DNA from 4 places in the Streptomyces sp. NPDC002701 genome. Region 1 is predicted to be linked to each of the others. Evidence: riboswitches for the same ligand, from Rfam matches in the RefSeq annotation. Region 1 holds a riboswitch; each other region holds the start of a gene.
What was found. A riboswitch is a leader RNA that binds a small molecule or an ion and turns the genes downstream of it on or off. The one in region 1 is predicted to bind cyclic di-AMP.

Region 1 (3,201 bases):
GGAGTACGAGGACGCGGCGAAGGCGCCCAACCGGCACCTCGGCTGAGCCGGCGTTCACCGCGCATTTACCCATGTGCTGCGCGTCCCGCGGATGGCGTACACTGGTCTCAACGACGCGGGGTGGAGCAGCTCGGTAGCTCGCTGGGCTCATAACCCAGAGGTCGCAGGTTCAAATCCTGTCCCCGCTACTGAAGACCTGAGGCCGGAATCCATGGGATTCCGGCCTCAGGTGTTTTCCCGTCCACGTCTCCCCGTCCATCGTCCGGGGGGCGTGCGCCCGCACGTCGGACGAGGTGGCGCTCACCCGCCCGGTCCCCGTCGGCTCGCCCCGCGCTCCCGCTCCCGGAACGCTGGACGCAGGCCGAGGGCAGGAGACAGGTGAACGGGCGTCGAGCGGGCGAGCAGCGGGCGCCGGGTTCCGCCGAGCCCTCCGCCTCCGCCGAAGCCTCCGCCGAGCCCTCCGCCGATCCGGCGCCCGGCTCCGTCGCGGCGCCCGAGAGGCGGTCCCTGTCGTACACCCGCGAATCCGTCCGCGTGCTGCCGGCGCTCCTGATCGTCGCGGGTGTCCTCTACGACCTCCTCACCCCGCGGTACTTCACCGCGGCCCCCTTCCTCACCGCCGCCCTGCTTGTCGCCGCACCGCTCCTGTCACTCCGCGCCACCGTGTGGACGGGCATCGCGGGGACGACTGCCATGGTCCTTGCGACCCTGCGGTTCACCATCGACGCGAGTGCCGTCACCGAGATCGCCACCGTGGCCACGGTCGCCTGCCTCGCCGTCGTCATCAACCGGCTGGTGACCCTGGGCAACGCCCGCCTCGCCTCCGCGCACGAGATCGCCGAGGCCGCCCAACGGGCCGTACTGCCCGAACCGGCCGCGCGGACCGGCGGGCTCGACCTCGCGGTCAGATACGTGGCGGCGCAGGCCGACGCCCTCATCGGAGGTGACCTGTACGCCGTGCAGGACACCTCCTACGGCGTCCGGCTCGTCGTGGGGGACGTACGAGGGAAGGGCATGGGCGCGGTGGCGGCCGTGGCCGTCGTCATCGGGGCCTTCCGCGAGGCCGCCGAACAGGAGGCCACCTTGGGGGCGGTCGCCCAGCGGCTGGAGCGGGCACTGACGCGCGAGGGAGTCCGGCGGGACAGCGTCGAGGTCTTCGAAGGCTTCATCACCGCCGTGCTCGCCGAGATCCCGCACGGCACCCAGGGCGTACGCCTGGTCAACCGCGGCCACCCCGGGCCCCTCCTCCTGCTTCCCGACGGAACCGTGCGCACGCTCGCCGCGGCGGAGCCCGCGCTGCCCCTCGGCATGGGCGACCTCGGGGCCTGGCCCGACCGCGTGCAGGAGGCGGAGTTCCCGTGCGGGGCCATGCTGCTCTTCCACACGGACGGACTCTCCGAGGCCCGGGACGAACGGGGCGACTTCTTCGATCCGGCGCGACGGCTGGCCGGGCGGTTCTTCACCGGCCCCGACGCGCTGCTCACCGAGCTGGTGGCCGATGTCGACCGGCACACCGGGGGCGGGAGCACGGACGACATGGCGCTGCTCGCCGTGCGACGGCCGTGATCCCGGCCCGCCGTGCCCCACACTGCGGGTGCTGCGTGCCGTGCGTGTGCGGCATGTGCTGCGTGGGGTGCGTGGGGTGCGTGTGGTGATTTTACGAGGGCTATATCACCTGCAGTAGTCGAATGACGCCCCTGCGCACAACGGCTGACACATCGTCAGCAAAATTGGTGCCCGTGAACGGCGATCGACTCGCCCGATTTACCCCGCTGACGTCCTGTTGGTCCAGGCCAGGAGCCGTAACGATCATCAAGAACAGCTTGGAATCAGGTGCCTCGGTCTATTAACGTTCGATAACGCAGCGCGGTCGTCCCAGCCGTCACAAGAGACGGCTCCGTGCGCACGCGCCGAATCCCGCAAGGGAACCGGGGAACCACCTACATGGGGTGAATCGCGTGTCTTTCGCGGTGGAGTACACCGCGGTTGACGCGCGTAGGAGACCTTCCTGCTCCGAACCCGTCAGCTAACCCGGTAGGCGAGAAGGAAGGAAAGGAGCGCGCCCACGTGGCGTCCAATCGGCCTGCGCCCGCACCCTCGTTCGTGCCGAACGAGTTGACGGGTGAGACCTCGGGTGAGAAGAAGCCCGACACCTTCGCCTTCGGTGCCCCCAAGGACGAGGAGACCTGGGAGGTCTGGAATCCCAGTGCGGACACCGTCCTTCCCGTCCGCGGCCGGCACCGCGTCTCCAAGCAGCGTGGCGGAGGACTCGCGCGCAGCTCGACCGTCCTGGGCGTCGGTGTCATAGCCGCCGTCGGCGCGGGCGGTATGGCCACCGCGCAGACCGGCAAGCCGCCGGTGTCGATCTCGGTCCCCGACCTGCCGAACGTGGGCTCGCTGATCTCGGACGACGAGGTCCCCGAGGGTTCCAGCACGCCGCTCACCGCCGCCGGCCTCACCACCGCCGACGCCGAGCAGGGCAACGCGGACGCCGGCGAGGCCCTGCGCGCCCGCATCATGCTCCAGGCCGAGCTCCAGCAGGACCAGGTCGACCGCGAGGCCCAGGCGGCCGCCGAGGCCGCCGCCGCGAAGAAGGCCGCCACGCTCGCGGCCAAGGAGCAGGAGGCGGCGAAGGCCAAGGCCGCCGCGGCCAAGGAGAAGAAGGAAGAAGAGGCCAGGGCGAAGGCCGAGGCCGCGCGCCTCGCCGAGCTCGCCAAGCAGTACACGCTGCCCACCTCCTCGTACACGATCACCTCGACGTACGGCCAGGCCGGTTCGCTGTGGTCCTCAGGCCAGCACACGGGTCTGGACTTCGCCGCTCCCACGGGTACCCCGCTCAAGGCGGTTCACAGCGGCACGATCACAGAAGCGGGCTGGAACGGCTCGTACGGCTACCGCACGGTGCTCACGCTCGACGACGGTACGGAGATCTGGTACGCCCACCAGTCGTCGATCGGCGTCAGCGTCGGGCAGAAGGTCAGCACCGGCGACGTCATCGGCCGTGTGGGCGCGACCGGGAACGTCACCGGCGCGCACCTTCACCTTGAGGTCTACACCAGCGGTGGTGCGCCGGTGGACCCGATGGCCTGGCTGCGGGGCAACGGGCTCAACCCGTAGCAACTCGGATCAACCCGTAGCAACTCGTACAGCAGCGGCTGTCTTTGTTCCATCGAGCCGGAACCCGAACCGAACGGTTCGGGT
Region 2 (3,201 bases), on a different contig from region 1:
GTCTTCGCGGGGCTGTGGAGCGACGGCGGCTTCGGCGGGGCGAGCCGCGCCTGGCACGCGTACCAGCGCGCGTACGTGATCCCGGACGCGGACCGATACCGGCCCGTGCTCTACAACTCCTGGGAGGCCACGGAGTTCGACATCTCCGAGGAGCAACAGCGCGCCCTCGCCCGCCGGGCCGCCGACATGGGGGTCGAGCTGTTCGTGGTCGACGACGGCTGGTTCGGGGCGCGCACCAGCGACCGGGCCGGGCTCGGGGACTGGACGCCCAATCCGGACCGCTTCCCCGGCGGCCTCAAGCCGCTGGGCGACCACGTGCACGGGCTCGGGATGCGGTTCGGTGTCTGGGTCGAGCCCGAGATGGTCAACGCGGACAGCGACCTGTACCGCGCGCACCCGGACTGGGTGCAGTTCCAACCGGGACGGAAGAGGACGGAGCTACGCAATCAGCTCGTCCTGAACCTCGCCCGCGAGGACGTCCAGGAGTACCTGTGGGACCAGCTCGACACGCTGCTCTCCAGTGCCCCGATCGACTACGTGAAGTGGGACTTCAACCGCTGCTTCACCGACGCGGGCTGGCCGGGCGAGGCGTACCCGCAGAGGCTGTGGGTGGACCATGTGCACGCTCTGTACGCCCTGTTGGACCGGCTGCGGGCGGCCCATCCGGGAGTGGCCTTCGAATCCTGCTCGGGCGGCGGCGGCCGGATCGACCTCGGAATCATGTCCCGTACGGACCAGGTGTGGACATCCGACAACACGGACCCGCTCGACCGGCTCGCCATCCAGCACGGGTTCAGCCAGGTGCATCCCGCGCGGGTGATGGCCGCCTGGGTCACCGACAGCCCGAACACGCAGCTCAACGGACGCGTCAGCTCGCTGCGTCTGCGGTTCGTCAGCGCGATGACCGGCGTGCTGGGAGTCGGCGGCGACCTGACCCGGTGGAGCGACGGGGAACTGGCCGAGGCGCGGGGCTGGGTGGAGCTCTACAAGGAGATCCGGCCCGTCGTGCAGGGTGGTGACCTGTACCGGCTGCGGGCGCCCGAGGGCGGCCTGAGCGCCGTGCAGTACGTCCGTGGCGCGGAGGTCGTCGTCCTGGCCTGGCTCCAGGCGCAGCACTACGGTGAACCGCTTCCGCCGCTCAGGCTGCGCGGCCTCGACGCGAGGGCGTCGTACGAATGCCTCGAAACGGGCGAAGTGCACCGGGGTGCGGTGCTGTTGCACCACGGGGTGCGGACGGGGCTGCGTGGGGACCTGGATGCGGCAGTTATCCGACTGCGTCGCATGTGACTGTTGTGTCCGTAATGGAGCTTTCGTTCCAACTCGCCCTCGGGTGAGGGCTCCTGGGGCGGCCGTGGTGAGCAGTGTCATAGTCGTGACGTTCCGCTGTCGCCATGCTCGCGTAAGTCCGCTTTGTTTCCTGGGGCGCAGCGGACGCGGCGGTCCCCCGGTTCACACACGGTGACGGGTAGGCACACCTGGGATCAAGAAAACGGAGCACACAGGAAACCCCAGAGGTTGTTCCCGCCTCTCCATGTCGCTTACGTTCACCTCCAATCCGGACGGACGCCCAATCCTGCCGCCGCCCGGAATCCGCACTCACCCGTACGAGGCAGGAGCGGGGGACCCACAGGTACGACGCCTGTTCCGGTCTCCGGAACGGCTAGGGGTTAAGCCGCGCGCAAGCACGGCCGGGCATCTCCAGCTCGCACCCGACAGCTCACCTCGCAGGCGCCGGAGAGGAATTCGTCATGCCCGCGAAGGGTAAGCACCGCCGTCCCAAGGCCCAGCGTCTCACTCGCTCCATAGCCGCCGCCGGAACCGGGGGCGCCGCACTGGCCCTGCCGCTCCTCGGCGCGGCCGGAGCGCACGCGGCGACTCCGCAGTCCGCCGCCGACTCCGTCCCGAGTACCTCGAATGCCGCGGGCAAAGCCCCGGAATCCGCTCCGGCCGCCGAGAAGAAGGCCGAAGCGCGAAAGGGCGAGGCCAAGAAGGTCACGACCAGGACGTACGCCGTGCGGTCGGGCGACTCCCTGTCGAAGATCGCCGACACGCAGGACGTCACCGGCGGCTGGAAGAAGCTGTACGCGGACAACCGCACCTCGATCGGCGGTGACCCGTCGCTCATCCACCCGGGTCTGAAGCTCGCGCTCGGCGGCAAGGCCGCCGCCACCCCGAGCACCGGCTCCAGCACCTCCGGGTCCGGCCAGTCCGCCGACAGGAAGACGGACACGGACAAGAAGGCGGCCCCGAGCAAGAAGACGACGACCACGGCGTCCAGGACGGCGGCCACCGCGACCGCCACCGGCTTCTCGCTGCCGGTCGCGAGCCCCACGGTCGGCACCCCGTACAAGATGTCCGGCAGCATGTGGTCCAGCGGCTACCACACCGGCGTCGACTTCGTGGTTCCCACCGGCACCTCCCTGAAGGCCGTCGGCGCCGGCACGGTCGTCTCCGCCGGCTGGGGCGGCGCGTACGGCAACCAGGTCGTCATCCGGCTCGCCGACGGCCACTACGCCCAGTACGCCCACCTGTCCTCCCTCTCCGTCTCGGCCGGTCAGACCGTGACCGGGGGCCAGCAGGTCGGCCTCTCCGGCGCGACGGGCAATGTCACGGGTCCGCACCTGCACTTCGAGATCCGCACCGGCGCGGGCTACGGCTCGGACGTGGACCCGCTGGCCTACCTGCGCGCCAAGGGCGTCTCCCTCTGAGACCGGGCCCGCAGTCGCGGGCCGTACCGCCCGGCTCGTCCGTTCCGAAGGCCGGACCCCCTGATCCCCGGGGTCCGGCCTTCGGCATGCCGTGACGCCGGTGTCCGGGAGCCGCGGCACGATTCGTGTAGGCGCCCGTTATTCCGGGGTTGACCAACACTTGACGCGTGGCTTTTCTCACCGGTCGTCAACCCCTTCCTACGGTCGCGTAGCTCACACCGGAAGGTGAATCATGGGCCGACGTGGCAGACGATTCGAAGAACGACAACAGATCACCGATCGGGTCGTACGTGGCGGTGGGGGACAGCTTCACCGAGGGCGTCGGCGACCCCGGCCCGGACGGGGCGTACGTCGGATGGGCGGACAGGTTCGCGGTGCTGCTCGCGGACCGGCGGCCCGAGGGCGACTTCAGGTACACCAATCTCGCGGTCCGCGGGAAGCTGCTCGACCAGATCGTCGCGCACCAGCTGCGGCGCGCCAGGGAACTGGCTCC
Region 3 (3,201 bases), on a different contig from region 1:
GCTCCGCAATTACCGGCACGGTCGGCACGCGGCACACGAAAAAATGGCAGCGCACATAGTCGCCCGCCGAATACCTTCTTTGTATACGGTGTTCCTGTTAATACCGCGGGCCCGCCGTGTTTACGGGATGTTGCGAAGTCCTCACACGCTCGGCGCGGTGCCCGCCGGGAAAGCGCAGCCGGTGCGCGGTCGTCGCCCGCTCGGCGTGCAGCGCCGTGACCGACCGGGCCCGGTCGCTGTCGCCGCGGGCGACGGCGTCCACGATGGCCCCGTGCTCGGTCCACGACTCGGCGGGGTGCGCGGGCGCCTCGACCGAGTACATCCAGGCGATCTTGTGCCGCAGCTGGTTGAGCGTCGAGGTCAGCGCCGGGCTGCCGGATGCCTGCGCGAGCGTCTCGTGGAACCAGCCGCCGAGCGAGCGCAGATCCTCGCTGTTGCCCCGCCTGGCCCGCTCCTGCCCCAGCCTGACCAGGCCGCGCAGCACCTTGAGATGGGCCTCGGTGCGGCGCTGGGCGGCGCGGGCGGCGCCCAGCGGCTCCAGCAGCACGCGCATCTCCAGAAGGTCGGCGGCCTCCTGGTCCGTGGGCTCCGCGACGCACGCGCCCGCGTGCCGGCGGGTCACCACGAAGCCCTCCGCCTCCAGGGTGCGCAGCGCCTCGCGCACGGGGACCCGCGAGACGCCGTAACGGCGTGCGAGCAGTTCTTCGGTCAGCCGGCTGCCGCGCTCGTAGACACCCGCGACGATGTCGTCCCGGATCGCCGTGCATACCGAGCGCGCGGGAATACGCATGACCGGACCTCCGCCTTAATCCCCGCGAAACGCGGTCGATCGACGCCTGTTCAGCGACTCTATTGCAGAGAACGGGAAATTCCGAAGGCGGTTCGGAATCCATGGCTATTTTTTGGACACACGCCACTTCACCCCGCATCGAGGGGCATCGACCGGCGGAAGGCCCCGGCTCGGTGAGCCGGGGCCTTCCGCCGAGAGCCGTGGGTCAGACGTTCACTCCGTGCGAGCGGAGGTACGCGATCGGGTCCAGGTCGGATCCGTACTCCGCGGTCGCGCGCGCCTCGAAGTGCAGATGCGCCCCCGTGACGTTGCCGGTCGCCCCGGAGAGGGCTATCTGCTGCCCCGCAGTGACCGTCTGGCCCACCGAGACACCGATGGACGAGAGGTGCCCGTACTGGGTGTACGTGCCGTCGGCCATCCTGAGGACGACCTGGTTGCCGTAGGAGCCGCCCCAGCCGGCCTCCACGACGGTGCCGGAGCCCACCGCGAGCACCGCGGTGCCACTGGCGGCGTGGAAGTCGATGCCGGTGTGGCTGCCGGAGGACCAGACGGCGCCGCCGGCCTTGTAGGAGGTGGAGACGTACGAACCGGCGATCGGCGCGGTGTACGCGTTGAGGCGCTTGCGCTCGGCCGCACGGGCGGCGCGGGCCTCCGCCGCGCGCTCCTTCTCGGCCCTGGCCTCGGCCTTCGCCGCGGCCTCCTCGGCGCGCTTCTTCGCGGCGGCCTCGGCCTTCTCGCGGGCGGCGTCCTGCTCGGCGGCCTGCCGCTGGGCGGTGGCCTGTGCGTCTATCTCCTGGGCGACCGAGTCGCCGAGGGTGACGGCCTGGGTGAGGCCGGTGTGCCCGGTCTGCGCGACCGAGCTCTCCCCCGCGAACGCCGGGGCGGCGAGGGTGCCCACGACGCCGGTGGTGGCGAGGGCGGCGACGCCGACGGTCCTACGGGTCGTACGTGTCATGCGGCTGGGAAGACGGTGCTTCCCCGTGGCGCGGGTGAACGCCATGAAGTGGCTGGTCCTTTCCTTCCTTCTCGCCTACCGGGTTAGCTGACGGGTTCGGAGCAGGAAGGTCTCCTACGGACCCCCTTCGGGAAGGGCGTCCGATTCACCCCAGGGACGGTGGGTCCCCGGCTCCCCTGGCTCGCGCCGTACGGGGACTCGGCGATGACTGTCCGGTGCCGCGGGCGCGGCGCACTGCCTGACGAACAGCCGGACCGACGCTAAGCGGCGCCTCTTTCAAACGACAAACGGATCACCACTTTTGTAGCGCATGCCACAGAGCAGACAGGCAACCTCCCTACCAATACGGATAGATCAGGCAACCATGGACGAAGGCGGACAACGGCAGGCCCGGGCACCTCGTCGGTCGCCCGGGCCCACCCGCTGTCGGTCACCGGCCAGTCGCTACTCGGCCGTCACGACGCTGACTTCACCGATGCCGAGGGCCCTGACCGGCTCCTCGATCTGCGCGGCGTCACCGACGAGCACGGTCACCAGGCGGTCCACCGGGAAGGCGTTCACGGCTGCCGCGGTGGCCTCCACGGTGCCGGTCGCGGCGAGCTGCTGGTACAGCGTGGCCTGGAAGTCGTCCGGCAGGTGCTGCTCGACCTGGTCCGCGAGCGTGCCCGCGACGGCGGCCGCGGTCTCGTACTTCAGGGGCGCCACACCCACCAGATTCTGCACGGCGATGTCGCGCTCCGCGTCCGTCAGGCCCTCGGCGGCGAGCGTGCGCAGCACCTTCCACAGGTCGTCGAGCGCCGGGCCGGTGTTCGGGGTGTCCACGGAGCCGCTGATGGCGAGCATGGAGATGCCCGTCCCGTCCGGAGCGGAGCGCAGCACCTGCCCGAACGCCCGTACTCCGTAGGTGTATCCCTTCTCCTCGCGCAGGACGCGGTCCAGCCGGGAGGTGAGGGTGCCGCCGAGGCAGTACGTGCCGAGCACCTGGGCGGGCCACACGCGGTCGTGCCGGTCCGCGCCGACGCGGCCGATGAGCAACTGCGTCTGGACGGCTCCGGGACGGTCGACGATGATCACGCGGCCGGTGTCGTCGGCGGTCACCGACGGCACGGGACGCGCCTCGGCCTGCGATCCGGTCCACGCGCCGAGGGTGTCCGCGAGCAGGGCGTCGAGGTCGACGCCGGTGAGGTCGCCGACGATGACCGCGGTGGCCGTGGCGGGGCGTACATGCCTCTCGTAGAAGGCGCGTACGGCCGCGGAGTCGATCGCGGTGACCGTCTCCTCGGTGCCCTGGCGCGGGCGCGACATGCGCGAGTCCGCCGGGAAGAGCTGCCGGGACAGCTCCTTGGCGGCCCGGCGGGCCGGGTTGGCGGTCTCGTGGGGGATCTCGTCGAGCCGGTTGCGCACCAGCCGCTCGATCTCGCCGTCCTCGAACGCGGGCGCCCTGAGGGCGTCGGCG
Region 4 (3,201 bases), on a different contig from region 1:
CGAGCCCGAGCCTCTCCACCCGCTCACGCAGCCGCAGCACGGGCATCGTCGGGATGCCCTCACGCAGGTCGGTGCCCGGCGTCTTGCCCGACTCGTGCGAGTCGCTCGCGATGTCCAGTACGTCGTCGGCGAGCTGGAAGGCGACGCCGAGCCGCTCTCCGTACTGCGTCAGCACGTCGACGACCGTCTCGTCGGCGCCCGACATCATCGCGCCGAACCGTCCGGCCACGGCGATCAGCGAGCCGGTCTTGCCGCCGAGCACGTCCATGTAGTGGTCGACCGGGTCCCTGCCGTCGCGCGGTCCGGCGGTCTCCAGGATCTGGCCGGTGACCAGTCTCTCGAAGGCTTCCGCCTGGATGCGTACGGCCTCGGGGCCCAGGTCGGCCAGGATGTGCGAGGCACGGGCGAAGAGGAAGTCACCGGTGAGGACCGCGACGGAGTTCCCCCACCGGCTGTTGGCACTGGGCACCCCACGGCGCACGTCCGCCTCGTCCATCACGTCGTCGTGGTACAGCGTGGCGAGGTGGGTCAGCTCGACCACGACCGCCGAGGGCACGACACCCGGCGCGTACGGGTCACCGAACTGGGCGGCGAGCATCACGAGCAGCGGGCGGAACCGCTTGCCGCCCGCCCGTACGAGGTGCTGTGCGGCCTCCGTGATGAACGGGACGTCGCTCTTGGTGGCCTCGAGCAGTCCCTCCTCGACAGCCGCCAGTCCGGCCTGGACATCGGCTTCGAGAGCCTGGTCCCGCACGCTCAGCCCGAACGGCCCGACGACGGTCACGAGGGTCTCCTGTCTGCTGACGCTCTCAACGGCGGTCTCTGGATGTTCTGGGTGTTTCAGGTGCTGTAGGTGCTGTGGATGCCGTAGGTGTTTGTCGATGTGTCGCTGCTGGCACTCAAGTCAGCGTATCCGGTCGTCTTTCGATCACGATGAGCGCCCGCCCGTCACCCGCCCTCGCCCTGCCGGACACGCTCCACCTGGTCCCTTTTGCCCCATCGGCCAGGCCGGTCGGTATCGGATCACGGAAGGTATGTTCTTGATCTGCCGATATACCTTATATGACCGATACATCTCGAAAGAGGCACGCTTTCAGGCAAGAGCGCCGATCACTCCACGCCCCCCGCGTTCCCCCCGAGGGCGGAACCAAAGCCCCACGCGCCCATGCCGTACCCCCGGCCCTGCCGCCTGATCCGCCGTCACGGTCACGGCCAGGCACTTCGTCCGGCATTCACGCGACCCGAATTCCCCAGCATCGAGGCCCCGTTCTGGACACTCCGGATTCCGGCCGGACGAATTCCATTGCGGGCCGGACGAGTTCACGCGCGCACCGAATGATCACGAAAGACCGGGCACATTCCCGGTCCACCACGGGGGAAGAAAGGCCACCCATTCCGATCGCCCCACTTGTCCGAATTGCCAAGTTGTTTCGCTGATTCGGCATCCGAATCAGTGAATTGGGTCACGTCCGCCCGAACTGATCATTTTGTCCGGGCCACCGACTTCCGTTCGCGAAAGGCAAGTTGAACTTCGCCCTCCGCATGGATCAAGAGATGTGTCCCAGCCGAGGCTGGTCGTAGCCGTCCGAGCGCGAATTCGGGGCTTGTTCGCGACATGTGCTCTCGCATACGTTCTCGTCACTCCGGACGGATCGCCTAATCCTGCCACCGCCCGGAACACCAGCCATCCATTCACTCGCGTACGGCAGGAGCGGGGAAACCAGGTAAGTCGCCGGACCGGATATCGGCACGGCTAGGGGTGTAGTCGCGTACCGCACGCGGCCGGGCATCTCCCGCCCGAACCCGACAGCTCACCTCGTAGGCGTCGGAGAGGAATTTCGTCATGCCCACACGAGGTAAGCACCGCCGTCCCCGAACGAACACCCTCACGCGTGGCATCGTCGCCGCGGGCACGGGCGGAGTCGCGCTCGCGCTCCCCCTCGTGGGGGCGACCGGAGCCCACGCCGCACAGCCGGCCCAGGCAGCGCAGACAGCGCAGGCGGCCCAGGCCGCTCCGAACGCGGTCCCGCAGGTCTCGCTGGTCACCTACGAGGTGGTCAAGGGCGACACGCTGTCGAAAATCGCCAAGGCGCACACCGCCAGCGACTGGAAGAAGCTCTACAAGGCCAACCGCGCGGTCATCGGCAGCGACCCGGCACTCATCCGCCCCGGCACCGAGCTGACCGTGGGCACGAAGAACGCCGGCTCCTCCGCGAAGACCGCCCAGGCGGCCAAGACATCCGCCGTCACCCCGGCCGCCGCGAAGACCTACACGAACGACCTCGACGGCTGGATCAGGGAGTCGCTGGACGTCATGGCCCAGCACGGCATCCCGGGCACCTACGACGGCATCCACCGCAACATCATCCGCGAGTCGTCGGGCAACCCGCAGGCCATGAACAACTGGGACTCCAACGCGGCCGCCGGTACGCCGTCCAAGGGGCTCCTCCAGGTCATCGACCCGACCTTCGCGGCCTACCACGTGAGCGGCACGTCGCTCGACCCCTTCGACCCGGTCGCCAACATCACGGCGGCGTGCAACTACGCCGCCGACAGGTACGGCTCGATCGACAACGTCTTCGGGGCCTACTGACCGACGGCGCCCGGAGCCGCGTTCCGGCCGGCCCCTTGTCCGGCGCCCTGTCCCGCCTGTCCGGCTTGGCGGCCGCCCCCGCGACCGGCTTGCCTGCCGACGAGGGCGCCGGTCGGCCGGGCGGCCCCGTCGCGCCGACCCGCCCGGTCGCTCGGGTCGGCCTGCTCGGCCTGCTCGGCGCGGTCGGCGCGGTCGGCGCGGTCGGCGCGGTCGGCGCGGTCGGCGCGGTCGGCGCGGTCGGCCGAGAACATCCGTTCCAACACCACCGCGATGCCGTCGTCCTCGTTCGAGAGGGTGATCTCGTCGGCGACGGACTTGAGCTCGGGGTGGGCGTTGGCCATCGCTACGCCGCGCGCGGCCCAGTCGAACATGGGGATGTCGTTGGGCATGTCCCCGAAGGCGATGGTCTGCGCCGGCGTCAGGCCCAGCCGCCTGGCGGCGAGCGCGAGCCCCGTCGCCTTCGTGATGCCGCATGGCTGAAGTTCGACGGTGCCGGGACCGGACATCGTGACGGTGGCGAGGGAACCGATCACTCCGCGGGCGGCGGTCGCCAACGCGTCGTCGGAGAGCAGGGGATGCCGCAGCAGCACCTTGCTGATGGGCCGCGT

Region 2: another riboswitch for cyclic di-AMP. It lies ahead of ACFYXC_RS07035 (peptidoglycan DD-metalloendopeptidase family protein); the one in region 1 lies ahead of ACFYXC_RS15855 (M23 family metallopeptidase).
Region 3: another riboswitch for cyclic di-AMP. It lies ahead of ACFYXC_RS28700 (M23 family metallopeptidase); the one in region 1 lies ahead of ACFYXC_RS15855 (M23 family metallopeptidase).
Region 4: another riboswitch for cyclic di-AMP. It lies ahead of ACFYXC_RS33535 (LysM peptidoglycan-binding domain-containing protein); the one in region 1 lies ahead of ACFYXC_RS15855 (M23 family metallopeptidase).

The regions. Positions count from the first base shown of each region.
Region 1 is NZ_JBIAQL010000005.1:18,316-21,516, reverse strand. It holds gene ACFYXC_RS15870 (dihydrofolate reductase family protein) at 1-46, shown strand, start outside; tRNA gene ACFYXC_RS15865 (tRNA-Met) at 115-188, shown strand; gene ACFYXC_RS15860 (PP2C family protein-serine/threonine phosphatase) at 379-1,566, shown strand; cyclic di-AMP (ydaO/yuaA leader) riboswitch at 1,899-2,056, shown strand; gene ACFYXC_RS15855 (M23 family metallopeptidase) at 2,068-3,117, shown strand.
Region 2 is NZ_JBIAQL010000002.1:614,695-617,895, forward strand. It holds gene ACFYXC_RS07030 (alpha-galactosidase) at 1-1,287, shown strand, start outside; cyclic di-AMP (ydaO/yuaA leader) riboswitch at 1,588-1,744, shown strand; gene ACFYXC_RS07035 (peptidoglycan DD-metalloendopeptidase family protein) at 1,749-2,708, shown strand; gene ACFYXC_RS07040 (SGNH/GDSL hydrolase family protein) at 2,951-3,201, shown strand, end outside.
Region 3 is NZ_JBIAQL010000013.1:115,206-118,406, reverse strand. It holds gene ACFYXC_RS28705 (GntR family transcriptional regulator) at 98-790, opposite strand; gene ACFYXC_RS28700 (M23 family metallopeptidase) at 996-1,790, opposite strand; cyclic di-AMP (ydaO/yuaA leader) riboswitch at 1,803-1,959, opposite strand; gene ACFYXC_RS28695 (M16 family metallopeptidase) at 2,190-3,201, opposite strand, start outside.
Region 4 is NZ_JBIAQL010000019.1:117,822-121,022, reverse strand. It holds gene ACFYXC_RS33540 (polyprenyl synthetase family protein) at 1-784, opposite strand, end outside; cyclic di-AMP (ydaO/yuaA leader) riboswitch at 1,673-1,838, shown strand; gene ACFYXC_RS33535 (LysM peptidoglycan-binding domain-containing protein) at 1,844-2,593, shown strand; partial or broken gene ACFYXC_RS33530 (HAD family hydrolase) at 2,839-3,201, opposite strand, start outside.